3 regions of the Streptomyces sp. NPDC051364 genome follow, and region 1 is predicted to be linked to each of the others. Evidence: riboswitches for the same ligand, from Rfam matches in the RefSeq annotation. Region 1 holds a riboswitch; each other region holds the start of a gene.

The links. A riboswitch is a leader RNA that binds a small molecule or an ion and turns the genes downstream of it on or off. The one in region 1 is predicted to bind cyclic di-AMP.
Positions count from the first base shown of each region.
Region 2: another riboswitch for cyclic di-AMP. It lies ahead of AB0M76_RS12430 (transglycosylase family protein); the one in region 1 lies ahead of AB0M76_RS19495 (M23 family metallopeptidase).
Region 3: another riboswitch for cyclic di-AMP. It lies ahead of AB0M76_RS05600 (LysM peptidoglycan-binding domain-containing M23 family metallopeptidase); the one in region 1 lies ahead of AB0M76_RS19495 (M23 family metallopeptidase).

Region 1 is NZ_JBFBAH010000008.1:129,008-136,523, forward strand. Features, by position in the region: gene AB0M76_RS19485 (pitrilysin family protein) at 1-405, shown strand, start outside; gene AB0M76_RS19490 (pitrilysin family protein) at 426-1,793, shown strand; cyclic di-AMP (ydaO/yuaA leader) riboswitch at 1,978-2,136, shown strand; gene AB0M76_RS19495 (M23 family metallopeptidase) at 2,150-2,944, shown strand; gene AB0M76_RS19500 (GntR family transcriptional regulator) at 3,201-3,866, shown strand; gene AB0M76_RS19505 (HPr family phosphocarrier protein) at 4,035-4,316, opposite strand; gene AB0M76_RS19510 (GNAT family N-acetyltransferase) at 4,502-7,270, shown strand; gene AB0M76_RS19515 (DUF5998 family protein) at 7,345-7,516, shown strand, end outside.
Region 2 is NZ_JBFBAH010000005.1:79,348-86,863, reverse strand. Features, by position in the region: gene AB0M76_RS12445 (globin domain-containing protein) at 1-1,040, opposite strand, end outside; gene AB0M76_RS12440 (cytochrome P450) at 1,171-2,445, shown strand; gene AB0M76_RS12435 (transglycosylase family protein) at 2,548-3,588, shown strand; cyclic di-AMP (ydaO/yuaA leader) riboswitch at 3,871-4,042, shown strand; gene AB0M76_RS12430 (transglycosylase family protein) at 4,045-4,746, shown strand; gene eno (phosphopyruvate hydratase) at 5,077-6,363, shown strand; gene AB0M76_RS12420 (septum formation initiator family protein) at 6,489-6,977, shown strand; gene AB0M76_RS12415 (DUF501 domain-containing protein) at 7,051-7,516, shown strand, end outside.
Region 3 is NZ_JBFBAH010000002.1:367,941-375,456, forward strand. Features, by position in the region: gene shc (squalene--hopene cyclase) at 1-993, shown strand, start outside; gene AB0M76_RS05580 (1-hydroxy-2-methyl-2-butenyl 4-diphosphate reductase) at 993-1,682, shown strand; gene hpnH (adenosyl-hopene transferase HpnH) at 1,688-2,716, shown strand; gene AB0M76_RS05590 (aspartate aminotransferase family protein) at 2,713-4,095, shown strand; gene AB0M76_RS05595 (tyrosine-protein phosphatase) at 4,141-4,962, opposite strand; cyclic di-AMP (ydaO/yuaA leader) riboswitch at 5,274-5,448, shown strand; gene AB0M76_RS05600 (LysM peptidoglycan-binding domain-containing M23 family metallopeptidase) at 5,453-6,439, shown strand; gene AB0M76_RS05605 (SGNH/GDSL hydrolase family protein) at 6,608-7,393, shown strand.

The sequences.
Region 1 (7,516 bases):
GGCGCGCCCTCGCTCGGCTGGCTGGACGTGAAGACCTCCAGCGGGGTCGAGGTGCCCGACATCGAGGCGGCCGTCGACGAGGAGCTCGCGCGGTTCGCCGCCGAGGGCCCGACGGCCGAGGAGATGGAGCGCGCCCAGGCGCAGCTGGAGCGCGAGTGGCTGGACCGGCTGAGCACGGTGGCCGGCCGCGCCGACGAACTCTGTCGCTTCGCCGTACTGTTCGGCGACCCTCAGCTGGCGCTCAGCGCCGTCCAGCGGGTCCTCGACATCACCGCCGAGGAGGTGCAGGCCGTGGCCGCGGCCCGACTGCGCCCCGACAACCGCGCGGTGCTGGTGTACGAGCCGCTCCCGGCAGAGGCCGACGGGGCCGACGAGAACGACGAGAACGAGGGGGCGGAGCAGTGAGCGACACCGCAGCCGTCACGATGACCTTCCACCCGCAGCCGCAGGCCGGCGAGGCCCGGCCCTGGGCCTTCCCGGCTCCCGAGCGGGGCTCGCTGTCCAACGGGCTGACCCTGCTGCGCTGCCACCGCCCCGGCCAGCAGGTCGTGGCCGTCGAGGTCAACCTCGCCGCGCCGCTCGACGCCGAGCCCCAGGGCCTGGACGGCGTGGCGACCATCATGGCCCGCGCGCTGTCCGAGGGCACCGACAAGCACTCCGCCGAGGAGTTCGCGGCCGAGCTGGAGCGCTGCGGCGCCACGCTCGACGCGCACGCCGACCACCCGGGCGTGCGGGTCTCCCTGGAGGTCCCGGCCTCCCGGCTGGCCAAGGCGCTGGGCCTGCTCGCCGAGGCGCTGCGCGCGCCCGCCTTCGCCGACAGCGAGGTCGACCGCCTGGTGCGCAACCGGCTCGACGAGATCCCGCACGAGCTGGCCAACCCCCAGCGCCGCGCCGCCAAGCAGCTCTCCAAGGAGCTCTTCCCGGCCACCCTGCGGATGTCCCGCCCGCGCCAGGGCACCGAGGAGACGGTCGCCCGGATCGACTCCGCGGCCGTGCGTGCCTTCTTCGAGGCCCACGTACGCCCCGCCACCGCCACCGCGGTGGTCGTCGGCGACCTGACCGGCATCGACCTGGACGCCGTACTGGCCGACACCCTGGGCACCTGGACCGGCAACACCGCCGCGGCGCTCCCGGTGCCGCCGGTGACCGCCGACGACAGCGGACGCGTGGTCATCGTGGACCGGCCCGGCGCGGTCCAGACGCAGCTGCTCATCGGCCGGATCGGGCCGGACCGGCACGACCGGGTCTGGGCGGCGCAGGTGCTCGGCACGTACTGCCTGGGCGGCACCCTCACCTCACGCCTGGACAAGGTGCTGCGCGAGGAGAAGGGGTACACGTACGGCGTGCGCGCCTTCGGTCAGGTGCTGCGCTCCACCGCCGACGGCAAGGGCGCCTCGATGCTCGCCATCAGCGGCTCCGTGGACACCCCCAACACGGGCCCGGCGCTCGACGACCTCTGGAAGGTGCTCCGCACCCTCGCGGAGGGCGGCCTGACCGACGCCGAACGGGACGTGGCAGTGCAGAACTTGGTGGGCGTGGCCCCGCTGAAGTTCGAGACGGCCGCGGCCGTCGCCGGCACGCTCGCCGACCAGGTCGAGCAGGAGCTCCCGGACGACTACCAGGCCCGGTTGTACGCGCAGCTGGCCCAAACGGGCACGGTGGAGGCGACTTCGGCCGTCCTGGCCGCCTTCCCCGTGGACCGCCTGGTCACCGTCCTGGTGGGCGACGCCTCGCAGATCGAGGCGCCGGTGCGGGCGCTCGGGATCGGTGAGGTCACCGTCGTCACCAACTGACGGACATCCCAAGGGGCTCCAGTGGCTTGTCCACCGGAGCCCCTTTTGTCTGTTTAGTGGAGAGGTTGCTTGTATGCGGTGTGGCGTACGCAACAAAAAGGCGTGTCTGTTTGGCGATTGACTGATGATCCGCCTAGCGTCGGCCGTGCTGTCCGTCAGTTGTACGCGCCGCATCCGCGGCACCGGGCAGCGATCGCCGAGTCCCCGTCAGGCGCGAGCCTGGGGAGCCGGGGACCCACATGTGTCCCTGGGGTGAATCGGACCGCCTCGCCAGAGGGGGCCCGTAGGAGACCTTCCTGCTCCGAACCCGTCAGCTAACCCGGTAGGCGAGAAGGAAGGAAAGGATCAGCCCCTTCATGGCGTTTGGCAGTCGTGCCGCCGGTAAGCACCGTGGTTCCAGTCGTCTGAGCCGCAAGACCGCCGGCTACGCCGGCATCGCCGCCCTCGCCACCACCGGTGTCGTCGGCTCCCTCGCAGGCCCGGCGTTCGCCGCGTCGGACAAGGCCCCCTCCATGGAGGACACCGGCCTGACCGCCGTCGTGACGGCCGAGGACCTTCCGATCCAGATCGAGGCCCAGGCCGAGGCCCAGGAGCACGCGGCAGAGGCCGCGGCCGCCAAGGCGAAGGCGGAGGCCGACGCTGCGGCGCGCGCCGCCGAGGCCAAGCAGAAGGCCGAGGAGAAGGCGAAGGCCGAGCGCGAGGCCGCCGAGCGCGCCGCCCGCGAGGAGGAGCGCAAGCGCCTCAACACCTTCGTCGCCCCCGTCGACGGCTCCTACATCAGCACCCAGTGGCACGCGGGCGGCGGCATGTGGTCCTCCGGCAGCCACACCGGCATCGACTTCCACGCGGCCTCCGGCACCTCGGTGCACGCGGTGGGCTCCGGCACCGTGGTCGAGGCCGGCTGGGGCGGGGCGTACGGCAACAACGTCGTCATCAAGCACAACGACGGCACCTACACCCAGTACGGCCACATGACCTCGCTGAGCGTCTCCGTCGGCGAGCAGGTCACCCCGGGCCAGCAGATCGGCCTGTCGGGCTCCACCGGCAACTCCAGCGGCCCGCACCTGCACTTCGAGGCCCGCACCGGCGCCCAGTACGGCTCGGACATCGACCCGGTCGCGTACCTGCGCAACCACGGCGTCGACGTCTGACCCGCAGCACTTCACCGAAGGCCCCGGCTCCCCGAGCCGGGGTCTTCGCGTTGTGGCCGCAAGCGGCCGCATTGTGGCTGTAAATATTCGTGATTTCCGTCCGCGCTCGGAAAACATCGCGTGTTGCAATAGAGTCCCAGTACGATCCCAGCACGATCCCAGCACGATCCCAGCACGATCCCAGCACGATCCCAGCACGATCCCAGCACGATCGCGGCAATGGCGTCGGCAGTCGGAAATAGACGGAGGTCCGGACTTGCGTATTCCTGCGCACGCGGTATGCACGGCAATCCGCGACGACATCGTCTCCGGAGTCTTCGAGCCGGGCGGCCGGCTGACCGAGGAGCTGCTGGCCCGCCGGTACGGGGTCTCCCGCGTCCCGGTCCGCGAGGCGCTGCGGACCCTGGAGTCCGAGGGCTTCGTCACCACCCGGCGGCATGCGGGTGCCTGCGTCGCCGAGCCCACCGAGCAGGAGGCGGCCGACCTCCTGGAACTGCGGATGCTGATCGAGCCGCTGGCGGCGGCCCGGGCCGCCCGCCGGCGCACCGAGGCCCACCTCAAGGTGCTGCGCGGGCTGGTCAGGCTGGGCCAGGAGCGGGCCAGGCGGGGCCAGGGGGAGGACCTGCGATCCCTGGGAGGCTGGTTCCACGAGACCCTCGCCCAGGCCTCCGGCAGCCCCGGGCTCATCGCGCTGCTCACGCAGATGCGGCACAAGATCGCGTGGATGTACGCCGTGGAGGCGCCGGCCCGGCCCGTGGAGTCCTGGGCGGAGCACGGGGCGATCGTGGACGCGGTGGCGCGCGGGGACGCCGAGCGGGCGCGGGCGCTCATGGCGATCCATGCGGACCGGGCGGCCGGGGCGCACCGGCTGCGCGTGAGGACTTCGCAACGTGCCGTAAACATGGCGGGCGGTCCGCATTAACAAATAGCGCGTATTAATGTGGAGGCGGCGGCTTAATTCACGGTGCATTGGCGGTGCATTCGCGCTCGCCCGGCGCGGACGATGAAATTCCCGACAACGACGAAGCCGCGGCCTCCGGAATTCCGGCGGCCGCGGCTTCGTCGCATGCCCGGGGGCGAACCCGAAGGGTCAGACGGTCTCGGGGAGCTCCTCGAGACCCTCGGCGACCAGCTTCGCGAGGCGGTCCAGCGCCGCCTCGGCACCCTCGGCGTCGGACGCGAGGACGATCTCCTCGCCGCCCTGGGCGCCCAGGCCCAGCACCGCGAGCATGGACGCGGCGTTGACGGGGTTCCCGTCGGCCTTCGAGATGGTCACCGGGACGCCGGAAGCGGTCGTCGCGCGGACGAAGATCGAGGCGGGACGAGCGTGCAGGCCCTCGGCCCAGCCGACGTTGACTCGGCGCTCTGCCATGGTGATGCCCTTCAGGGTTCCAACGGTTGTCTAGACCAGTCTCTCACGACGCCTCGAATGCTCCGACCGACCTTCGACCCGGATCCTCCGCCGTTCGACCTACCCCAGCTTGCACTCATTTGCCCCTGCTTGCCTCGCGCGCCGCGCAGGGGCTGTCCGGCCGGTCCTGGCCTTAAGATCGCCGCATGACCACCGCGTCGGACCCCTCGTACCCGGCCCACTGGGAAGCGGACGTCGTCCTGCGCGACGGCGGCACCGCCCGGATCAGGCCCATCACCACGGAGGATGCGGGCCGGCTGGTCAGCTTCTACGAGCAGGTCTCCGACGAGTCGAAGTACTACCGCTTCTTCGCGCCCCACCCCCGGCTGTCCGACCGCGACGTGCACCGCTTCACGCACCACGACTACGTGGACCGGGTCGGCCTCGCGGCGACCATCGGCGAAGAGTTCATCGGCACCGTCCGCTACGACCGGATCGGCCCCGACGGCCGGCCCGCCTCCGCCCCCGCCGACGAGGCCGAGGTGGCCTTCCTCGTCCAGGACGCCCACCAGGGCCGCGGGGTCGCCTCCGCGCTCCTCGAACACATCGGCGCGGTCGCCCGCGAGCGGGGCATCCGCCGGTTCGCGGCCGAGGTGCTGCCCGCCAACAGCAAGATGATCAAGGTCTTCACCGACGTCGGCTACCAGCAGAAGCGCAGCTTCGAGGACGGCTCCGTCCACCTCACCCTCGACCTCGAACCCACCGCCGAGTCCCTGGCCGTGCAGCGCGCCCGCGAGCAGCGCGCCGAGGCCCGCTCCGTGCAGCGGCTGCTCGCCCCCGGCTCGGTGGCGGTGATCGGAGTCAGCCGCTCCGGCGGGGGAGTCGGCGCGGCAGCCCTGCGGAACCTGCGCGACGGCGGCTTCCAAGGCCACCTCTACGCCGTGAACGAGGCCGTCACCACCGACCTGCTGGACGGCGTACGGGCCTACCGCGCGCTCGGCGACATCGACTCCCCGGTCGACCTCGCGGTGATCGCGGTCCCCGCCGAGCGCGTCCCCGAGGCCGTGGCCGCGTGCGGGGAGCACGGGGTGCAGGGGCTGGTGGTGCTCTCCGCCGGCTACGGGGAGAGCGGCGCGGCCGGGCTCGACCGGCAGCGCGAACTGGTGCGCCAGGTGCGCTCGTACGGGATGCGGCTGATCGGGCCGAATGCGTACGGCGTGATCAACACCGCGCCGGAGGTCGGGCTCAACGCCTCCCTGACCCCGGCGCCCGCGCCGATCCGGGGCCGCATCGGGCTGTTCACCCAGTCCGGGGCGATCGGCATCTCGCTGCTCTCCGCACTGCTGCGGCGCGGCGAGGGCCTGTCGTCCTTCGTCTCGGCGGGCAACCGGGCGGACGTCTCCGGCAACGACATCCTGCAGTACTGGTACGAGGACGAGGCCACCGACGTCGCGCTGATGTACCTCGAAACCCTGGGCAACCCACGGAAGTTCACGCGGCTCGCGCGGCGGACGGCAGCCGTGAAGCCGGTGGTCGTCGCGAAGGGCGGCCGCCACACCCCGGCCGGGCACGTGGTCCCCGGGACCAGGCTCCCGGACGCCACGGTCTCGGCGCTGCTGCGGCAGGCCGGTGTGATCCGCGTCGACACCGTGACGGAGCTGGTGGACGTCGGGCTGCTGCTGGCCTCGCAGCCGCTGCCGGCCGGGCCGCGCGTGGCGATCCTCGGGAACTCGGAGTCGCTGGGTGTCCTCACCTACGACGCCTGCCTCACGCAGAGGCTGCGGCCGGGGGCCCCGCTGGACCTGACCACGGCGGCGACGCCGGAGGACTTCCGGGAGGCGCTGGGCACGGCGCTGGCCTCCGCCGAGAACGATGCGGTGATCGTCACCGTGATTCCGTGGGTGAACGAGCAGGAGCCGCAGGACGACCTGGCCGAGGCCCTTCGGGGTGCGGTGGCCGGGCACCCCGGCAAGCCGGTGGCCGTGGTCCACGTGGAGCTGGCGGAGCTCGTCGACGCCCTCTCCCCGGCGGGCCTGGGTGCGGCGCCGCTTCCGGGGGCTCTGTCCCCCCGCCTCCGTGCCTCGAACATCGGCGGGGCCGGAACGGACGTGCGGATTCCGGCGTATCCGGCAGCCGAGCGGGCCGTACGGGCCGTCGCCGAGGCCGTCCGGTACGGGCAGTGGCGGCGGGCCAACGCCGAGGCCGGGCAGGTGCCCGAGTACGAGGACATCGACGAGGCCGGAGCCGCCGCCCAGCTCGCCGGCCTCCTGGCCGACGCCGGCGACGCCGTCCTCACCCTCACCGAGGCCGACGCCGTCGCACTGCTCGCCCGGTACGGGATCCGGGTGCTCCCCACCCTGCCCGCGCCCACCGCGGACGACGCGGTCAGGGCCGCCCGGGCCCTCGGCTACCCGGTCGCCCTCAAGACCACCGCCCCGCACCTGCGCCACCGCGCGGACCTCGGCGGCGTACGCCTCGACCTCGCGACCGAGGCCGACCTGCGCCGTTCGCACGAGGAGCTCACCGACCTCCTCGGGACGCCCGGCGAGCTGCTCCCCGTCGTCCAGGCCATGGTGCCCCGCGGGGTCGACACCGTCGTGCGGTCCGTCATCGACCCCGCCGCCGGCGCCGTCCTCTCCTTCGGGCTCGCCGGCGTCGCCTCCGAGCTGCTCGGCGACACCGCCCACCGGCTCGTCCCGGCCACCGAGCGGGATGCCGCCGGCCTGATCCGGTCCATCCGGACCGCTCCCCTCCTCTTCGGCTGGCGCGGCAGCGACCCCGTCGACACCCCGGCCCTCGAGGAGCTCCTGCTCCGGCTGTCCCGGCTCGTGGACGACCACCCCGAAGTGGTGGGAGTCACCCTCGAGCCCGTCGTCGTCGCCACCGAGGGCCTCTCCGTGCTCAGCGCCACGGTCCGGGTGGCCCACCCGCCCGCCCGCACCGATCTCGGCCCCCGGACACTCCCCAGCTACTGAGCGGGTCCGGCCCGGTCCGGAAGACAGGCCCTTGGGCGCCCGGGGTGCCCCGTACGGGCCTTAGGATGGACCTCATGGCGAAATCCGGTACGACGACCCAGGGGCTGCGCACGGCGATCGAGCGCAGCGGCTACTACCCGGCCCTCGTGGCCGAGGCCGTGGAGGCCGCGGTGGGCGGCGAGCCGATCTCGTCGTACCTGGTCCACCAGGAGACGACCTTCGACTCCAACGAGGTGCGCCGGCACG
Region 2 (7,516 bases), on a different contig from region 1:
GCGGTCTCGTCGATGAACGGCGGCGGGCCGCTGAGGTAGACGTCCTGGTCGGGCCAGAGCGCCCGGTGGCCGAGCGCGGTCGCGAGCCGCCCGGTGGCCTCGTTGCGGTGCTGCCCGGGGGCGGGCGTGATGTAGGTGACGCCGAGCCAGCCGAAGGCGGCGGCGTACTCGTCGATCAGCGGCCGGTCGTAGAGGTGGGCGGCGTCCCGCGCGACGACGAAGAGCCGTACGTCCTGGTCGGGGGGCTTCCCGGCGAGCTCCTCCAGCATGGCCCGGATCGGTGCCCAGCCGGTGCCCGCCGCGATGAAGCTGACCGGCCGGTCGGCGCGGCGGAAGGTCAGCCGCCCGCCGGCGGCGCCGAGCCGCAGCATCTCGCCGGGCCGGGCCCCGCGGACCAGGGTGGTGCTGAGCCGGCCGTGCTCGATGCGGCTGACGTGCAGGTCGAGGGTGCCGTCCGGCCGCGGGGCGTTCCCTATGGAGTAGGTGCGCCAGGTCGTCGGGACCCGCTCGCTGCTCACGCTCACGTACTGGCCGGGGAGATAGGGGAACGGGGCGTGCGGGCGCAGGGTCAGCACCCCTATGTCCTGCCCGTACTGGAGGTGGCGCACGATCTCGGCGTCCCACCACGGCGGGTCCTCGCTCGCGGCGGCTCCTTCCATCATGGCGTCGGCGACCACCTGGTACGCCTCGGACCAGGCCTTCTCCACGCCCGGGGTCCAGGCCTCGCCGGAGGTCCGGGCGAGCGCGGCGAGCAGGCTGGAGCCGACGGCCGCGTAGTGCTCGGGCCTGGCGAGGAACTTGCGGTGGTCGCGGCCGAGGTCGCGGAGATAGTCGTGGAGATAGGGGAGGAGGCCCTCGTCGTCCATGTGGGCGACCACGTGGGTCAGCGCGGCGAAGAGCCGGTCGCGCTGGCGTTCCATGTCCTCGGCGGAGGCCGGGAAGAGCTCACGGATCCCGGGGTTGTGCCAGAAGAGGTGGGAGTAGAAGTACTTGACCGCGTGCTCGGCCCTTCTCTCCACCACCGCGAAACTGCTCTTCAAGATCCTCGCATCCACAGAACCGAAAGTAGGAGGGCCGGGGAACCCGAGGTCAAGCGATGGCGGATCTACGGACAGCCGCGGCGAACGACCCATATGGGATGGCGGCCGGCCCGCGGGATACGGTCAGCGGGTGCACGAGCCGACCTCCGCAGCCCCCGCAGACAGCACTCCTCCCCAGGGTCCGACCCTGTTCGACTGGGAGTTCGCGACCGATCCGTACCCGGCGTACGCCTGGCTGCGCGAGCACTCCCCGGTGCACCGCACCAAGCTCCCCAGCGGGGTCGAGGCCTGGCTGGTCACCCGGTACGCCGACGCCCGCCAGGCCCTCGCGGACCAGCGGCTCAGCAAGAACCCGGCGCACCACGCGGAGCCGGCCCACGCCAAGGGCAAGACCGGGATCCCGGGGGAGCGCAAGGCGGAGCTGATGACGCATCTGCTCAACATCGACCCGCCGGACCACACCCGGCTGCGGCGGCTGGTGTCGAAGGCGTTCACCCCGCGCAGGGTGGCCGAGTTCACCCCGCGGGTGCAGGAGCTGACCGATCACCTCATCGACCGGTTCGTGAGCAAGGGGGAAGCGGATCTCATCCACGAGTTCGCCTTCCCGCTCCCCATCTACGCCATCTGCGAGATGCTCGGCGTACCGCGCGAGGACCAGGACGACTTCCGCGACTGGGCCGGGATGATGATCCGCCACGGCGGCGGCCCTCGCGGCGGGGTCGCCCGCTCCGTGAAGCAGATGCGGACCTATCTCGGTGAACTCATCCACCGTAAAAGGGATGATCTGGGCAATGACCTCATCTCCGACCTGATCCGCGCGAGCGACCACGGGGACCACCTGACGGAGGCCGAGGCCACGGCGATGGCCTTCATCCTCCTGTTCGCCGGTTTCGAAACCACAGTCAATTTGATCGGCAATGGGGTACATGCCCTCTTCATGAACCCGGATCAGCGCACCCGCCTCCAGGACTCCCTCGCCGCCGGCGAGAGCGGCCTGCTGGAGACCGGCATCGAGGAGCTGCTCCGCTACGACGGCCCCGTGGAGCTGGCCACCTGGCGCTTCGCCACCGAGTCGCTGACCCTCGGGGGTCGGGACATCGCAGCCGGCGATCCGGTGCTCGTCGTCCTCGCCGCGGCCGACCGGGACCCCGAGCGGTTCGCCGATCCGGACACCCTCGACCTCTCCCGCACCGACAACCAGCACCTCGGATACGGGCACGGCATCCACTACTGCCTGGGCGCTCCGCTCGCACGACTTGAGGGACAGACCGCGCTTGCGACTTTGCTGAAGCGTCTGCCGGATCTGGAACTCGCTGTTCCGTCCAACGAGCTTCGCTGGCGCGGGGGTCTGATCATGCGTGGCCTGCGCACTCTTCCCGTCAGGTTCACAGCTCGAAACATCTGAAGCGCCCCTGACCGTAAGTCAGCCCCCGTCAAGAGTTGTTACTGACGTGCTAAGACGGCTAGGTTCTGCCGTTACCCAGCCGTTATGCGAAAGGTGCAGCTCATGCGTTCCGGGAACGGCCGCCACAGACGCCCCCGCCAGGTACCCGCGATAGTCGTCACCGCCGGAGTCACCGGTTCCGCCTTGGCCCTGCCGCTGCTCGCCGCCACCGGCGCGAGCGCGGCGGACACCTCCACGTGGGACAAGGTCGCCGAGTGCGAGAGTGGCGGCTCCTGGAGCGCCAACTCCGGCAGCGGGTCGTACGGCGGACTTTCGTTCACGCAGGAGCAGTGGAACTCCTCGGGCGGCCTCGACTTCGCCGAGCGCCCCGACCTCGCCAGCCGCTCGCAGCAGATCGCCGTCGCCGAGCGGGTGCTGGGCACCCAGGGCCCCCAGGCGTGGGGGCAGTGCTCGGAGTCTGCCGGGCTGACCCGGCAGGCCCCCGCCGCGACCGTGGACCCGGGCCTGCCCGGCACGCTCGGCCCCGTCGCCCCGAGCCCCTCGCGCCCGGACCACTCGATCCCGAAGGGCGGCTCCGGAGCGAAGGCGCTGGACTTCGGCGCCCCGACCCCGGCTCCGGCCCCGGACTTCACGCTCCCGCCGGCGCCGCTCGCGCCGAACAGCGGACTGCCCGTCATGCCCGACCCGGACGTGCCGTCCACGTCGCCGACCGTCCCGGTGCTCCCCGGCGACCCGACCGCGCCCCCGGGTACCCCCACGGCCCCGACGACGCCCACCGCGCCGACGACCCCGGGGAGCCCGACCACGCCCGGGAACCCGGCGGACCCGACCGCTCCGGTCGTCCCGGCCGACCCCAGCGCCCACGCGGCCCCGGGTGCCCCGGGCGCCTCCACCGACCCGAGTGCCATCCCGGACACCTCCGGCAACGGCAAGCACCGTGGTACGCCCGCCCTCGAGCTGCCCGCCGCATCTGAGGGGGCGTCGGCGCCCTCGTACACGGTCCGGGCGGGCGACAGCCTGGCCACCATCGCGTCTGCCAAGGGCCTCAAGGGCGGCTGGAACGCGCTCTACCACGCCAACGAGCAGGTCATCGGCGAGGACGCAGACCTGATCAAGCCCGGCCAGAACCTGGATCTAAGCTAGGAATAGCGGCACTTCGGGCACCCGTAAAGAGCTGAATGTCCGTTATCTGCAAGTGAGACATGCGTCTCTTCCGGTCAACTGGCGTGTCCCGCCTGGAGCCTTCCGCAAACCCCGTCCTCACCTGCGCAAACGGCCGTAAAGGGAGCGCAAGTAGGGGCCGTTTCTCCCCGGTGTTCCTCGTTGAACATCGGGGAGAGACCTGCCTACCTTCTGAGTCGCCCGCCACCGCGGGCTCCTTCGACCGCATCGCCGAATCCTGCCGGCGGCCGGAGGGAACAGTCGTCGCGTAAAGCGCCGAAGGCAGGAGCGGGGGAACCAAGGTAGGCGCCGGGACCGGCCGTTGAGAGACGGTCACGGAAACGGCTAGGGGTTAAGTCGTGCGCCACGTCGCACGGCCGGGCACTCATCAGCCCGAACCCGACAGCTCACCTCGCAGGCGTCGGTGAGGAGAACTCCATGCTGCTTTCCGGCAAGGGCAAGCACCGCCGCGCCACGGCCATTCAGCGGACCACCCGCATCGTCACGCTCGCCGGCGTCGCCGGTGTCGCCGTCGCCGCCCCGCTCATGGCGGCCGGCTCGGCATCCGCCGCCACCGGCACCGAGTGGGACCGCGTAGCGCAGTGCGAGTCCGGCGGCAACTGGTCCATCAACACGGGCAACGGCTACTACGGCGGCCTGCAGTTCTCGTCCTCCACCTGGGCCGCGTACGGCGGCAAGGCGTACGCCGCGCAGGCCAACCAGGCCTCCAAGTCGCAGCAGATAGCCATAGCCGAGAAGGTCCTCAAGGGCCAGGGCAAGGGTGCGTGGCCGTCCTGCGGCGTCGGCCTCTCCAACTCCTCCTACACCGGCGGTGGTACGACCGACACCCCGAAGAAGACGGAGCAGAAGACCGAGACCAAGAAGACCCAGCCGAAGAAGACCGAGCCGAAGAAGGAGACGAAGCGCTCCGAGGCTCCGACGACCCGCTCCGAGCGCTCCGAGGCCCCGGCCCCGAAGACCGGCAACGGCTCGTACGAGGTCAAGCCCGGCGACACCCTGGGCACCATCGCCGAGGCCAACGGCGTCAAGGGCGGCTGGGAGAAGCTCTTCGAGCTCAACAAGGACATCGTCTCGGACGCCGACCTGATCTTCCCGGGTCAGAAGCTGAAGCTCAGCTGAACCCTGCCGTAACAACTGCGGCAGCGAGCACAACACGCAGCATCCCCGCCGCCCGGCGCGTCTCCCCCCACGCGCCGGGCGGCGGCGTTCGTCCGGCCCGAGCCCCTCCTGTTCCCCGCCCGGTCCCGTCCCGGTCCCGTCCCGGACCCCGGCCGGGACGCCGGTGGTCAAGAGTCCTATGTACCGGAAGGCGGGTATTCGGGCCCTTTTTCGTCCCAGGAGGCGGGCGGTCGGCTGGCCGAGTGCCCGGAGCCGGTTAGGCTCTAGTCGGCGGGGCCATCCCACGGCCTGACATGCCACCGCACACCCAGCGTCACATCCCAGAAGGAGATGCTCGTGCCGTCCATCGACGTCGTCGTAGCCCGGGAAATCCTGGACTCCCGAGGCAACCCCACGGTCGAGGTCGAGGTGGGCCTCGACGATGGCAGCACCGGCCGTGCTGCAGTTCCGTCCGGCGCCTCCACCGGTGCCTTCGAGGCCATCGAGCTCCGCGACGGTGACCCCAACCGTTACTTCGGCAAGGGTGTCGAGAAGGCCGTCCTCGCCGTCATCGAGCAGATCGGCCCGGAGCTCGTCGGCTACGACGCCACCGAGCAGCGTCTGATCGACCAGGCCATGTTCGACCTGGACGCCACCGACAACAAGGGCTCGCTCGGCGCCAACGCCATCCTCGGCGTGTCCCTCGCCGTCGCGCACGCCGCGTCCGAGGCCTCGGACCTCCCGCTCTTCCGCTACCTCGGCGGTCCGAACGCGCACCTGCTGCCCGTTCCGATGATGAACATCCTCAACGGTGGGTCGCACGCCGACTCCAACGTGGACATCCAGGAGTTCATGATCGCCCCGATCGGCGCGGAGTCCTTCTCCGAGGCGCTGCGCTGGGGTGCCGAGGTCTACCACACCCTCAAGAAGGTCCTGCACACCAAGGGCCTCTCCACCGGCCTGGGCGACGAGGGCGGCTTCGCCCCGAACCTGGAGTCCAACCGCGCCGCGCTCGACCTCATCGTCGAGGCCATCAAGCAGGCCGGCTACGTCCCCGGCAAGGACATCGCGCTCGCGCTCGACGTCGCCGCGTCCGAGTTCTACAAGGACGGCAAGTACGAGTTCGAGGGCCAGTCCCGCTCGGCCGCCGAGATGACCGAGTACTACGAGGAGCTCGTCTCCGCGTACCCGATGGTCTCCATCGAGGACCCGCTGTACGAGGACGACTGGGCCGGCTGGAAGACCCTCACCGACAAGCTGGGCACCAAGGTCCAGATCGTCGGCGACGACCTCTTCGTCACCAACCCGGAGCGCCTGGCCCGCGGTATCGAGGAGGGCTCCGCCAACGCCCTGCTCGTCAAGGTGAACCAGATCGGTTCGCTGACCGAGACCCTCGACGCCGTCGAGATGGCCCAGCGCAACGGCTTCAAGTGCATGATGTCGCACCGCTCCGGTGAGACCGAGGACGTCACCATCGCCGACCTCGCCGTCGCCGTGAACTGCGGTCAGATCAAGACCGGCGCCCCGGCCCGCTCGGACCGCGTCGCCAAGTACAACCAGCTGCTGCGCATCGAGGAGATCCTCGACGACGCCGCGGTGTACGCGGGCCGCTCCGCCTTCCCGCGCTTCAAGGGCTAAGGGCCAAGGGCCAAGGGCCAAGGGTTAACCACGCTCTTGCTTCCGTACGTCCCCGCACTCGGTCCCGTACCGTGTGCGGGGACGTATTGCGTAGTGCGTACCGCGTACAAGGGGAGGCGGGATCAATGGCCGGGAACCGGGATCGGTTCTCCACCTTCTCCACCGCGACCAGGCTCAAGCAGCTCGGCGAGCGGACCGCCGCCCACGTCTACCGCTCGCAGACGCGCCGTCAGGTCCGCCGCAGCCGGCTCACCGGCCGGGCCGCGCTCCTGGTGCTCGTCCTCTGTACGCTGGTCGTCGCCCTCGCGTATCCGATGCGCCAGTACGTCTCCCAGGGTTCGGAGATCGCGAAGCAGCAGCGGGCCGCCGAGGCCGCGAGCCGGCGCCTCGAACGCCTCCGCGACGAGAAGGCCCGCTGGCAGGACAACGCGTACGCGGAGCAGCAGGCGCGCAAGCACCTGCACTTCGTCCGCCCGGGCGAGATCAGCTACATCATGACCGACCCCGGGGCCGGGGCCGCCGAGCGGCACCGTTCCGGAACGGCCGGATCCGACCGGCCCTGGTACTCGAACGTCTGGGACGGCGTCGACAAGGCCGACCGCCCCGGCGAGTGACGAGCAACGGCACTCCGAGTACCGCACCCGAGCACCGCACCCATCCACGAGAACGAAGAGACTTCCTCCAGGCATGCAGACGCCCCCGCCCCAGACCGACCGGACCGAGCCGACCGACGCGGACATCGAGGCGTTCGAGCAGCAGCTCGGCCGCCCGCCGCGCGGGCTGCGCGCCATCGCCCACCGCTGCCCCTGCGGCCAGCCGGACGTGGTGGAGACCGCCCCGCGCCTCCCCGACGGCACGCCCTTCCCGACGCTGTACTACCTCACCTGCCCGCGCGCGGCCTCCGCGATCGGCACGCTCGAGGCGAACGGCGTGATGAAGGAGATGCAGGCCCGGCTCGCCGAGGACCCCGAGCTGGCCGCCGCCTACCAGGCCGCGCACGAGGACTACATCCGGCGCCGCGACGCCATCGAGGTGCTCCAGGGCTTCCCGAGCGCCGGCGGGATGCCGGACCGGGTGAAGTGCCTGCACGTGCTGGTCGGCCACTCGCTGGCCGCCGGGCCCGGGGTGAACCCGTTCGGCGACGAGGCGCTGG
Region 3 (7,516 bases), on a different contig from region 1:
GAGGCCTGCCAGTCCCCGGTCTGGGACACCTGCCTCGCCGCCATCGCCCTGGCCGACGCCGGCCTGCCGCCCGACCACCCGGCCCTGGTGAAGGCCGCCGACTGGATGCTCGGCGAGGAGATCGTCCGCACCGGCGACTGGGCGGTGCGGCGGCCCGGACTCGCCCCGGGCGGCTGGGCGTTCGAGTTCCACAACGACACCTACCCCGACATCGACGACACCGCCGAGGTGGTCCTCGCACTGCGCCGGATCCGGCACCCGGAGCCGGCCGGGGTGGAGGCGGCCATCGCCCGCGGGGTCTCCTGGAACCTCGGGATGCAGTCGAGGAACGGGGCCTGGGGCGCCTTCGACGCCGACAACACCAGCCCCTTCCCGAACCGGCTGCCGTTCTGCGATTTCGGCGAGGTCATCGACCCGCCGTCGGCCGACGTCACCGCCCACGTGGTGGAGATGCTCGCCGTCGAGGGCAAGGCAGCCGACCCGCGGACCCGGCGCGGCATCGCCTGGCTGCTCGCCGAACAGGAGTCCACCGGCGCCTGGTTCGGCCGCTGGGGCACCAACTACGTGTACGGGACCGGGTCGGTGGTCCCGGCCCTGACGGCCGCGGGCTTCGCCCCGGCTCATCCCGCGATCCGGCGGGCCGTGCGCTGGCTGGAATCCGTACAGAACGAGGACGGCGGGTGGGGCGAGGACCAGCGCTCGTACAAGGACCCGGAGTGGGCCGGGAAGGGGGCCTCGACCGCCTCGCAGACCGCCTGGGCGCTCATGGCGCTGCTCTCGGCGGGGGAGCGGCACGGCAAGGCCGTCGAGCGGGGCATCGGGTACCTGGTGGAGACCCAGCGGGGGGACGGCTCCTGGGACGAGCCGTACTTCACCGGAACCGGCTTCCCCTGGGACTTCTCCATCAACTACCACCTGTACCGGCAGGTGTTCCCGCTCACCGCGCTCGGCCGCTACCTGTACGGGGAACCCTTCGCGCCCGGGGAGGCCTGATGGCCGACGCCGCCCGCGCCGACGGCCCCGAACCGTCCGAGCCGCCCGTACCGCTGCTGGTCGCCTGCGCCCTGCGCATCGAGCAGGCGGCCCTGCGCAGCGGCGGCGGCCGCGGCGCCGCCCGCACCGCACCCGGCTACTCCGTCCTGCGGACCGGCATGGGCCCGCGCGCCGCCGAGCGGGCCGTCGGCCGGGCGCTCGCCGAGCCGGGGCTGCACCGGGCCCCCGTCCTCGCCACCGGGTTCTGCGCCGGGCTGGTCCCCGGCATGAGCCCCGGCGACCTCGTCGTCGCCGAGGAGACCCGGGACCCGCGGGGCGCCGTCGCGTGCGCCGGCACCGCCCTGCTCGCCGAGGCGCTGGCCCGGGCCGCTCCGGGCCGGACCGTGCACACCGGCGCACTGACCGGATCCGACCACGTCGTCCGCGGCCAGGAACGCGCCCAGCTGCGCGCCACCGGCGCCATCGCGGTCGACATGGAGTCCGCGGCCACCCTGTGGACGGCCACCCGGGCCGCCGCAGATGGCTGGAACCGTCCGGTTGCGGCCGTCCGGGTGATCGTGGACGCTCCGGAGCATGAGCTCGTCCGTATCGGCACGTTCCGCGGTGGAATATCGGCCTTCCGCGTATTGCGTGCCGTACTGCCCGCGTTTCATGACTGGCACCGTTCTTTGCTGCTCCCCAGGAGGTGAGCCAGATGGCCATGCCACTGCGACAGTCCATCAGGGTCGGGACGTATCTTCTCGAACAGAAGCTCCGCAAGCGTGAGAAGTTCCCGCTGATCGTCGAGCTGGAACCGCTCTACGCCTGCAACCTGGCCTGCGAGGGGTGCGGGAAGATCCAGCACCCGGCCGGCGTGCTCAAGCAGCGCATGCCGGTCGCGCAGGCCGTCGGCGCCGTCCTGGAGTCCGGCGCCCCCATGGTGTCCATCGCGGGCGGCGAGCCCCTGATGCACCCGCAGATCCACGAGATCGTGCGGCAGTTGGTAGCCAAGCGGAAGTACGTGTTCCTCTGCACCAACGCGATGCTGCTGCGCAAGAAGATCGAGAAGTTCACCCCGTCCCCGTACTTCGCCTTCGCCGTGCACATCGACGGGCTGCGCGAACGGCACGACGAGTCGGTCGCCAAGGAAGGCGTCTTCGACGAGGCGGTCGCCGCCATCAAGGAGGCGAAGCGGCGCGGGTTCCGGGTCACGACCAACTCCACCTTCTTCAACACCGACACCCCGCAGACGATCATCGAGGTGCTCAACTACCTCAATGACGACCTCAAGGTCGACGAAATGATGATCTCGCCCGCCTACGCCTACGAAAAGGCCCCTGACCAGGAGCACTTCCTGGGCGTCGAGCAGACCAGGGAACTCTTCAAGAAGGCCTTCGCGGGCGGAAACCGGGGCCGCTGGCGGCTCAACCACTCCCCGCTCTTCCTCGACTTCCTGGAAGGCAAGGTGGATTTCCCCTGCACCGCCTGGGCCATTCCCAATTACTCCCTCTTCGGCTGGCAGCGCCCCTGCTATCTGATGAGCGACGGCTACGTGCCGACGTACCGGGAACTGGTCGAAGAGACCGACTGGAGCAAGTACGGCCGAGGAAAGGACCCGCGCTGCGCGAATTGCATGGCGCACTGCGGCTACGAGCCCACCGCCGTCCTCGCCACCATGGGCTCCCTCAAGGAGTCCCTGCGCGCGGCCCGGGAGACGGTCTCGGGGAACCGGGAGAAGCAGTGACCGGCTTCGACCTCCGCGCCCTGCTGGACGAGCGGGGCGCGGAACGGTACGAGCTGCACACCAGGCACCTCAACCACCAGCTGCCCCGGATGCTGCACACGATCGGCTTCGACAAGGTCTACGTACGGGCCGAAGGCGCACACTTCTGGGACGCAGACGGCAACGACTACCTGGACATGCTGGCCGGGTTCGGCGTGATGGGCCTGGGCCGCCACCACCCGGTGGTCCGCCAGGCCCTGCACGACGTCCTGGACGCACAGCTCGCCGATCTGACCCGCTTCGACTGCCAGCCGCTGCCCGGGCTGCTGGCGGAGAAGCTGCTCTCGTACAGCCCGCACCTGGAACGGGTCTTCTTCGGCAACAGCGGCACCGAGGCCGTGGAGACCGCCCTGAAGTTCGCCCGGTACGCCACCGGGCGAACGAGGGTTCTCTACTGCGACCACGCCTTCCACGGGCTCACCACGGGTTCGCTCTCGGTCAACGGGGAGGGCGGGTTCCGGGACGGCTTCGCGCCGCTGCTGCCCGACACGAAGATCCCCCTCGGGGACCTGGCGGCCCTGGAGCGGGAGCTGAAGCGTGGCGACGTCGCCGCCTTCGTCGTCGAGCCGATCCAGGGCAAGGGCGTGCTCGCGGCCCCGCCCGGGTTCCTGCTCGCGGCGCAGGAGCTGCTGCACCGGCACAAGGCGCTGCTGATCGCGGACGAGGTGCAGACGGGGCTCGGCCGGACCGGCGAGTTCTACGCGTACCAGCACGAGCCGGGCGTGGAGCCGGACCTGGTGTGCGTGGCCAAGGCCCTTTCGGGCGGCTATGTGCCGGTCGGCGCGACCCTGGGCAAGGACTGGATCTTCAAAAAGGTCTATTCGTCCATGGACCGGGTGCTGGTGCACTCCGCCAGTTTCGGATCCAACGCGCAGGCGATGGCGGCCGGGCTGGCGGTGCTCTCCGTCATGGATGACGAGTCGGTGGTCGCGAACGCCCGCGCGATGGGCGACCTGCTGCGCGGCCGGCTCGCGGCGCTCGTGGACGAGTACGAGCTGCTCCACGAGGTACGGGGGCGCGGCCTGATGATCGGCATCGAGTTCGGGCGGCCGTCCTCGCTGGGGCTGCGCAGCCGGTGGACCATGCTCCAGGCGGCCCGCAAGGGGCTCTTCGCCCAGATGGTCGTGGTGCCGCTGCTGCAGAAGCACCGGATCCTGACGCAGGTCTCCGGCGACCATCTGGAGGTCATCAAGCTCATCCCGCCGCTGATCGTGGACGAGCGGGACGTCGACCGGTTCGTCGGCTCCTTCCGCGCGGTCATGGACGAGGCGCACGGCGGGGGCGCACTGATGTGGGACTTCGGCAGGACGCTGGTGAAGCAGGCCGTCGCCGGCGGCTGACGGCCTGCTCCGCTGCCCGGTTTCCCGGTCGGGCTGTCGGCCGGGTTATCGGTCGAGCAGCTGCTCCCGCAGCCGGTCGAGGGTCTCGGGCGTGAGTCCGAGGCCCTCGGCGAGGTACCGGTCGACCCCGCCCCAGTGCTCGTCGATGGTGTCGAAGGCCGCTGTCAGGTACTCGGCGCGGGCGTCGAAGAGCGGGGCGAGCAGCTCCATCACCTCGGGGGAGCGGGCCTCGGGGGCGTCGCTGGTACGGCGCACCCGGTAGCGGCGGTGCGGGGCGTTGGACTCCAGGTAGTCCGCCACGATCGCCTCGCGCTCGATGCCCAGCGCGAGCAGGGTGACGGCGATCGACAGGCCGGCCCGGTCCTTGCCGGCCGCGCAGTGCATGAGCGCCGGAATGCTGTCCTCGGCGAGGGCGTGCACGACCCGGCCGTGCTCGGCGGTGCGGTGCTCGATCATCGAGCGGTACGAGTTGGCCATTCGGGCGGCGCCCTTGCCCTCGCCCAGGATTCCGCGGAGCTGCTCGAGATCGCCGCCGCGGACCATCTTCCAGAATTCCTTGCCGTCGGCCGGATCCGACAGCGGGATGTTGACGTTCCGCACGCCGGGAAGCTCGACGTCGAGTCCCTCCAGGGCGTGGTCGGCGCCGTTGCGGAAGTCGAAAATTGTGTGGAGGCCGAGCGATGCGAGGAATTCTGCATCGGTTTCGGTGGCATGTGCCAGATGTCCGCTACGGAACAGTTTTCCTGGCTTGACCCTCCGCCCGTCGATGGTCGGCAGCCCGCCCACATCACGGAAGTTGCGCACTCCGGCCAGCTCCGGCTCCGGTACGGGCTCCGTCCGCGGGGGCTGGGGTATCTGCTGGGTCACGGGAACTCCTCCGCGTCGTCGTGAGATGTCCGAATTGCGCTACTTGAGGCCAACTTGCCATAACCGGAGGCGAGATCGGGCGCAGCCCCGTGAGCCAGATCATACGGTGACCGTGAGTGCCTGATCGTCGAAGTCGAAAGGCCCGGCCGGGGCGGTTGTTGGCGGCGGGGAATGGACGGAGGGTGACCGGAATTCCGTCGAACTCCCCGGCCTGTGAATCCGTCAGGAAATTCGTGGCTTGTTCCGTGCGGCTCAACTCGATTACCTTCGCGATCGATCCGGATGGACCGCCTAATCCTGCCGCCGTCCGGAAACCGCACCCGACTATTCACGCGCGCGGCAGGAGCGGGGGAACCAGGTAAGCCGCTGTTCCCGATCTTTGTATCGGCGCAGCTCGGGGTGAAGCCGTACATGTTCCGTTCATGTGCGGCCGGACATCTCCAGTCCGAACCCGACAGCTCACCTCGCAGGCGACGGAGAGGAATTCGCCATGCCTGCAAAGGGTAAGCACCGCCGTCCCAAGTCCCGTTCCGTGGCGCGCGGCTTCGCCGTCGCAGGCACCGGTGGTGCGGCCCTCGCGCTGCCGCTGCTGGGTGCCGCCGGCGCCCAGGCGGCCGGTGCCCCGGCCGCCGCCCCCGCCGCGGCTCCCGTGCAGGCCCCGCAGGTTCCGGCGGCGCTGCAGGCCGCGCCCGCCGCTGCCGCGCAGTCCGCGCCGGTCGTCTACACGGTCGTGCCGGGCGACTACCTCTCCAAGATCGCCCAGGACCGCCACCTCTCGGGCGGCTGGCAGCAGCTGTACGCCGACAACCGCGAGGCCGTCGGCACCGACCCGTCGCTGATCCACCCCGGGCTGAAGCTGACCCTCGGTGCGCAGGGCGAGGCGGCTCCGGCCGCGCAGGCTCCGGCCGAGAAGTCCGCTCCGGCTCCGGCGAAGAAGTCCTCGGCCTCGCCCTCGGAGGACAAGGGCTCCGCGGACGTCGCGCCGGCCCCTGCCGCCCCCGCGGCCGCAGCCGCCGCCGCGCCCGCCAAGAAGAGCACCGCCGCCAAGTCCGCCGCCGGTACGGTCAGCGCCGCCGGCTTCGTCGCCCCCGTCGGCGGCGGGATCTCCACCCAGTACAAGACCCCCGGCGCCATGTGGTCCAGCGGCTACCACACCGGTGTCGACTTCATCGCGAGCTCCGGCACCACCGTCCGGGCCGTGGGCGCGGGCACCGTGGTCTCCGCCGGCTGGGCCGGCGCGTACGGCAACGAGGTCGTCATCCGGCACGCGGACGGCAAGTACTCCCAGTACGGCCACCTGTCCCAGCTCTCCGTCTCGGCCGGCCAGAGCGTCACCGGCGGCCAGACCCTCGGCCTCTCCGGCTCCACCGGCAACTCGACCGGCCCGCACCTGCACTTCGAGATCCGCACCGGGCCGTCCTACGGCTCGGACATCGACCCGCTGGCCTACCTCCGCTCCAAGGGTGTGAGCATCTGACGGCTCCCGCCGTCGGACAGAGGCAACCGGACTCGTGAGGCCGGGACCCGAGGGGGGTCCCGGCCTCACGCCGCGTTATTCCGTACCGACCAGGTGGTATAGATCACGGTCCGTCAACCCCTTCCTACGATGGCGTAGGTCACGTGCCGGGGTGAAAGATGTGTTCTCGTGGCAGCGACGAAGACGACACTCAAGACCATCGGCTCGTACGCGGCGATCGGGGACAGCTTCACCGAGGGTGTGGGGGACCCGGGACCCGGGGAGACCTTTCTCGGCTGGGCGGACCGGCTGGCCGTACTCCTGGCCGATCAGCGCGAGGAAAACGAATTCCGGTACGCGAACCTGGCCGTGCGGGGGCGCCTCCTCGACCAGATCGTGGCCGAACAGGTCCCCCGGGCCAAGGAGCTCGCACCTGACCTGGTGAGCTTCTGCGCCGGCGGCAACGACATCATCCGGCCCGGCAGCGACCCGGACGACGTGGCGGAGCGGTTCGAGGCGGCCGTGGCCGACCTCACCGGAGCCGTCGGCCACGTCATGATCACCACCGGCTTCGACACCCGCGGTGTGCCGGTCCTCAAGCACCTCCGGGGCAAGGTGGCCACGTACAGCGCCCATGTGCGTGCCATCGCCGACCGCTACGACTGCCCGGTGCTCGACCTCTGGTCGCTGAAGTCCGTACAGGACCGGCGGGCTTGGGACGACGACCGGCTGCACCTCTCGCCCGAGGGGCACACCCGGGTCGCGCTGCGCGCCGCCCAGGTGCTGGGGTTCGAGGTGCCGGCCGACCCCGACCAGCCGTGGCCGCCGCAACAGCCGCGCGGCTCGGTGGACGTGACCCGGGACAACATCCAGTGGGCGCGGGAGTACCTGGTGCCGTGGATCGGGCGGCGGCTGCGCGGGGAGTCCTCCGGGGACCACGTGGAGGCGAAGCGTCCGGACCTGCTGCCGCTGTAGCCCGGCGCAGGAGGGGCGGAGTAGCGGAGCAGCGGGTAGCCGAGTAGGAGAAGGGGACGGGGGCAGGAGGACGGGTACGCGCGGCGGAATCCTTCGGGGCCGGTGCGCGTTGGCAAGGTGATA